DNA from 2 places in the Priestia sp. RMT2NF4 genome. Region 1 is predicted to be linked to the other one. Evidence: riboswitches for the same ligand, from Rfam matches in the RefSeq annotation. Region 1 holds a riboswitch; the other holds the start of a gene.
What was found. Region 1 has a riboswitch for cyclic di-GMP ahead of ACMX9J_RS24550 (anti-repressor SinI family protein). Riboswitches for the same ligand answer to the same signal wherever they lie in the genome.

Region 2: another riboswitch for cyclic di-GMP. It lies ahead of sinI (DNA-binding anti-repressor SinI); the one in region 1 lies ahead of ACMX9J_RS24550 (anti-repressor SinI family protein).

Annotation. Positions count from the first base shown of each region.
Region 1 covers NZ_JBLQZO010000009.1:82,330-85,485, forward strand. The annotation lists gene ACMX9J_RS24540 (response regulator transcription factor) at 1-660, opposite strand, end outside; gene ACMX9J_RS24545 (hypothetical protein) at 780-902, shown strand; cyclic di-GMP riboswitch class I at 1,762-1,846, shown strand; gene ACMX9J_RS24550 (anti-repressor SinI family protein) at 1,827-1,997, shown strand; gene ACMX9J_RS24555 (anti-repressor SinI family protein) at 2,014-2,166, opposite strand; gene ACMX9J_RS24560 (AbrB/MazE/SpoVT family DNA-binding domain-containing protein) at 2,418-3,128, shown strand.
Region 2 covers NZ_JBLQZO010000003.1:557,439-560,594, reverse strand. The annotation lists gene nirB (nitrite reductase large subunit NirB) at 1-1,318, opposite strand, end outside; cyclic di-GMP riboswitch class I at 1,631-1,715, shown strand; gene sinI (DNA-binding anti-repressor SinI) at 1,734-1,865, shown strand; gene ACMX9J_RS16275 (anti-repressor SinI family protein) at 1,884-2,051, opposite strand; gene ACMX9J_RS16270 (hypothetical protein) at 2,329-2,463, shown strand; gene ACMX9J_RS16265 (SGNH/GDSL hydrolase family protein) at 2,560-3,156, opposite strand, start outside.

The DNA of each region.
Region 1 (3,156 bases):
ACCTCTAACTGTTTCTAATAAACCTGAAAGTCCAACTTCCTCAAATTTTTTTCTTACTCTTGCAATATTTACATTTAACGTATTCTCATCCACATAGACTTGTTCATCCCATAGTTTTTCTAACAAGTCTTCACGACCTGCAACACGAGGATATCGTTCTAGTAAACTTTCAATTATATCTGTTTCTTTTTTTGAAAGCAGGATTGTTTTATTACGAAATGACAATTCCAATCTTTCTGGGAACAGCTTTAATCCCTGTATCTCTAAAATTCGTTCTTGTACCTGTGATGCATATTCACCATAAGCACGGCGAAGCTGACTGCGAATTTTTGCCATTACAATTTCAGGATGAAAAGGCTTTGTGATAAAATCATCGCCGCCATTTTCAAGTGCCATCACCTGGTCCATCTCTCCTACTCGTGCAGATATAAATATAACAGGACATATAGACTCCTTCCGTATTTGCCTGCACCAGTAATAGCCATCAAAGCTAGGAAGGTTAATATCTAATAATACAATATCTGGTTTCTGCCTATGAAACTCTTCCATCACATCATCAAAATTCTCCACGACGGTGGTATTAAAGTCATACTTTCCTATATACGAATGGAGGTGCTCTGCGATTTTAGAATCATCTTCAATAATTAATATTTTCTGCATCTCTTCACTCCTTTTTCTCTAGAAAATTATGCCATACAAAATATATAATTTCAAAACACGCAAACAACTAAAAGATTTTAGGTTTTAGCTTTACTTTTTCTAAAGGAACATTTTTTGTTATGAAAGGCATTGCATTTTCAGCCATTTTACCTTCCCTTATTTTGATTACGCCTGTTCGTTATGCTGTTAATTCTGACCATATCCACATTATACAAGTATCAAGTGTTCGTGAATTATTGTGAAAATATAACAGATTAAGTAAACAGTAAAGAGATGGAAGAACAATATTCTCAGCTTCTTCTCGTAGAGTTAAAATCAATTTCACATAATGATGAAGAACACAAAAAGCTATCTCAGCATTGGCAGACGAGAAAGCTTTTTATAGGATTGATAATTATAAAGTACCAAAATATAACCGCAAGTAATCAATAGCACATTTTTCCATAATAGCTATTTTTGGATGAATGGACATATATATAAAGCTACATATCCGATTAAAGGAACCCACACAAAAACCTTTTCCTGTAAAGGTTTTTGTGCTTTCTTACTCCCTTGTATATATATTATGTAAACGAGTGATGTATATTGTATTCATTTTAAGCTTCTTTTTTAAGAATAAAATAGTAAAAAGCAGAAATTCCCAAACTGTTAAACATAATAGGTAATACAATCATTGTATGTTCACCTTCTTTTTATAAATTTTGTTGGGATAGACCTTTCAGCTGCTACTGAGTACATATTTTCCTTTTAAGCAAAATCAAATAATGCAACATCTATTTAGCTATTAAAATAAATCTTTATACACGTATAAAGAAATTATACCTATATACTGTACATTAGATTTCCTTCTAGTTAACACAATGATAGTTAGACATTCAAAACTATAAAAAACCTTTTAGAGGCTTATTTCGAATGCCCATTATAGAACCAACTGCAGGATTAATGTAAGGGTAAATATATATTATCTTAAAGGAGAATTTAATTAGTTCGAAGGTTGGAAAAAGAAAATCTTTGTCAAAGGAATTAAAAAAATAAATAATAATCCTTATTTTTACATGATTTTAAATCCATTATATAGTAATATATTTATAAAATTACATATTATGATAAAGGCAAACTAGTTGAAAAACTAGGACGCAAAGCTACAGGTCTAAGGTTAAATTGCTATGGCAGCTGAGCTCCCTGAATATCTGAAAGTAATTTTCATGGATGGTAAACAACAATTGATAGAAAAAGAATTAGATCAAGAATGGGTTAAACTTATAACAGAAGCTAAGGAATTGGGATTAACTATTGAAGAACTTAAAAAGTTCTTCAAAAAACAAATAACCCCCTAATCACAAACAACACTATTCATATTTGGTCTTGTTTATAATCATTCAATTTCTGGGATTTCCTATTCAAAAACTCTTTAAACTCCTCTTTGGTAACGCTAGAATTCATTGCTTCTTCAACTAAAACTAGCCATTTATAGGAAAGAGTAGTGTCATGATTTGAATTATTCATTATAATCTTCCTCCTTTACAACTTGTCCTATTATAAAGCAAATTGATTTGTAATATAAGCTATAATGATAAAATTATTACTTTTTATCCTGTTTTTTACACAAATTGTTATTCATAGGGTCTTATTCAGTTATTTAGCTTATGAAGATCAAATTTAATAGCTTAGGTAAAGTGTAAACTCATGAAGATATAAAATGAATATAAGTAAATTTATCCTTTGTCTACAAAAGTACATTTGAAAGGATTTTATTAGTGGAAGAGAAAGAATCATCCAAAGATTACTTAATAATTGATAATATGGGGAGAGTAAAGGTACCTTCCCAGCTTCTAGAGCATGCCAATATCCACTCATCTGCTGCAATACAATTCCTCAACTATAAAGATTACATTGTCATGAAGCAGGTTGAATTCCCACCGGTTCTTTTGGAAGAAAATAAAGATAAGAACTTAATTAGGACTATTGATAATTTAGGCTACATTGTAATTCCAAAGATACTTCGTGAAATACATGATATAGATCTACATGATGAAATAGAAGCGAAAGTCCTTAACGAGAGCATTATTTTTGAAAAGAAAAGAGAGCAAAATAAATCTCCAGGTCTACTAAAGGGATATATAGAACCTGAATTAAGTGAGTTATCTTTACTTCAAATAAAATCAGGGAGAATAAAACTTCCTGATTTTGTATTGAAATCTTTGAATTTGGAAGAACATATGCAATTACAGTTCTTTATTAAAGGACCAGATACTATCGTTGCAAAAAAACATAGCTATAAATTTCTTACAGAAGGAAAACTTTTTTTCACTGGACAATCACGCGTGATAAAGAAAGATAAATACTTAAACATTCCTAAAAAGCTGAGAATTTATCTAAACATTCATAGTGGCGACATCCTAGAAATCAAAACAATAGGGGAAAAATTAATCATAAAAAAAGCAATTGAGAACGATACTCTTGTTTAAAATAAGTAAGCGCAGCTGAAATAATTAG
Region 2 (3,156 bases), on a different contig from region 1:
CCGATGAGCATCCTTGTTTTTGGATAGCTTCCACAATCGTACCTTTTGTGACGCCGTTACAGCCGCAAATAATATCATCGGCGCTCATGCTTGCTACTAAGCTTTCACCCGCATTACCGCCAGATGGCTGTAAAATCGAAACTTTTGCGACATCGGATACATCTTCTTGCTTTTGAATCATTGAAAACAGTCGATTTCCGTCGCTGCTGTCTCCAAAAAGAACGGCTCCTACAATTTGATTGCCTCGCAAAACAAGCTTTTTATAAATGCCGTCTTGTTCATCGAACACTTTGATCGCTTTTTTCTCTTCATCTTCCGTGAAGTCTCCTGCTGAGAACACTTCAACACCTGATACTTTTAGCTGCGTGGATAAAACCGATCCTTCATAAGGCACTTTTTCTGCCCCGCAAATCGCTTTTGCTAATGCTTTTCCTTGTTCATACAAAGGTGCCACCAGTCCGTATACCATTCCTCTATGCTCTGCACATTCTCCAACCGCGTAGATGTTTGGAATATCCGTTTGCATATAATCATCCACGACAATTCCTCGGTTTACATTAAGTCCCGCTTCTTTTGCAAGCTGGACATTTGGTTTAATTCCGACTGCCATCACGACCAAATCAGCCTCTAAAAACGCACCGTCTTTAAAAGATAATCCTTCAACTCGCTCATCGCCGACGATTTCCGCCGTTTGTTTTTCAAGCAAAAACTTCATGCCTTGTTTTTCTAATTCGTTTTGAAGCAATTTGCCCGCTGTTGGATCGAGCTGACGTTCCATTAAATACGGAGCTAAATGAATCACAGATACATCCATCCCTAGATTTAACAGTCCGCGCGCCGCTTCTAATCCAAGCAGTCCGCCTCCAATAACCGCTGCTTTTTTATACTGCTGAGAGGCCTGCAGCATTTCATCCGTATCTTTTATATCTCGAAAAGCAGTAACTCCTTTTTTATCAGACCCTGGAATCGGAAGAATAAAAGGAAGAGAGCCCGTTGCTAAAATCAACTCATCATACGATTCTACTCTGCCGCTGTTTGTCGCTACTTCTTTTTTGATCGAATCGATACTCGTAACCGTTTCATTTGTATATAATGTAATATTGTTTTCTTGATACCAGTTCCAATCGTTTAACGTAATGTCTTCAACATTTGTATCCCCTTGCAGCACTTTTGATAACAAAATACGATTATAGTTCGGATGCGGCTCGCTTCCGAAAATCGTAATTTCAAACGCTTCGTTTGAAACCTTCAATACTTCTTCAATCGCTCGAACTCCAGCCATTCCATTTCCAATCAATACGAGTTTCTTTTTTTGCATCTTCCATTCCTCCCCTGGCGTCTATACCTGCTTGTTTCAAAGATATATTTTCTATGCATCTTTAAAGATATATTTAAGATATATGAATTTTCTGAATCGTTCAACTCATGTGTTAGGTTATCTAACATAATAGTTTTATGTATACGATTACAATATTGGAATATAAAGAAAAAATATTTATACGAAAAGTCTCGCATAGGGAATGGAATGCTTTTGAAGATGCTTAAAATAACGGAAACTCAGTCTCAAAAACTTATTTTTTACATGTTTTTACAGACTAAATATAGTAAAATATAACTTAAATTATATTACTACAGAAAAAGGCAAACTAATTGAAAAGTTAGGACGCAAAACTACAGATCTACGGTTTTTACACTATGATGGCTGAGTTTCCTTTACTAAAGGAGCAGACTTGATGGAAAAGCTGAACAAAGTATTTGATAACGAACTAGATAAAGAATGGCTACAACTTATTTACGAAGCAAAACAGCTGGGCTTATCTAGCAAAGAAATTAAGGATTTTTTACAACAAAATAAAGAACGATAATAAAAAAACCATTAGAACCTAGGTTCTAATGGTTTTTTTGCTGCTACGTATACTTTTGTTTTCTAGAGATTTTTGTTTAAGAAACTCTTCAAACTGATTCTTCGTTATATTTGAATCCATTGCTTCCTTAACAAGGGCCATCCATTCTGGAGGAAGCAATCTATCATTTTTTTCATTAATATCCATTTTATCCCTTCTTTCAACCTTTCTAATTATAAATCAAATTCTGTTGCAATATAACCCTCATACCTATTTTTTTACGTTAATTTAATAAAATTATACTAAACTCCCTAAACTATTATGTCAGTAAAACAGACATTATTCTAGAGAAAAAACGCATTTTTGTTTCTGATAAAGAACATTTTTTTATTTTGTTCGTTATTAAGGTTTACCAACCGAGGATTTTTTTGTATAATTAACTCAAATTTTGTAATATTAATCCATTTTATTCAGGAGGACCATAATGCCCTTATCTTATTCTTTAAAACGAATTAAAACACCTTTGCAGTTTTTTGGTATTACGCTTTATAAATGCCCAAGCACCGGCTCTTATTATTATAAAAGCAGAGCAAACAGGCACTTAAAAAAAGTAAAATAACACAATAACGTGAATGAAGTTTTCTAGCTTTATCATAGAAAGCTTCGTTCAGCTATTTTTACCTAGTAGCTGCTTAGTATAACATCAGAAAATCTATTATTTAATCTCTTTTTTAGTATCGGTGAACCAATTCACTAAATAGTCTCCCCACACTTCACCTCCTTTTTTTGTTAATCTTCCGTCATTTTTATTAATATACTCTCCTAAATGAAACGGCCAAATGAGCGAATGATTTAGATAATACACCCAATTTTTTTCTGCCACTCCCCTGATAGCTTCTACGCCTTCTTCATAGGACTCCGTCTGTGAAATGTACGGTTGGGACGGCTGAAGGATCAGGGTTTTTTTCAAGTCTTTAAGCTGATAAATCACCTCATCTGTATTTTTAAGCGTATCGTCTAACGTAAGCTTCTGATAATCATTTTTAAGAGGTGCTTCAAATAAAATAATATTTGGCTGAAGTTGATTAATTTGATCCGCAATGTGTGAGGATAAAAGCTCACCAGTTGTTTGGCTGCCGTATGAGAGTGTTTTAACAGTGAATACATCACTTCCATATGTAGCTTCTAGCTCTTTCTTTAACTGCTGTGGCCATCCGCTTTCCTTCGCAGAAGTAGCAAGCACAAGAGTCAAAGGTTTTTTAGTTGCAATCGCCGACTCAATTTGCCTTGTAATAAAGTCTGGAAGATTTCT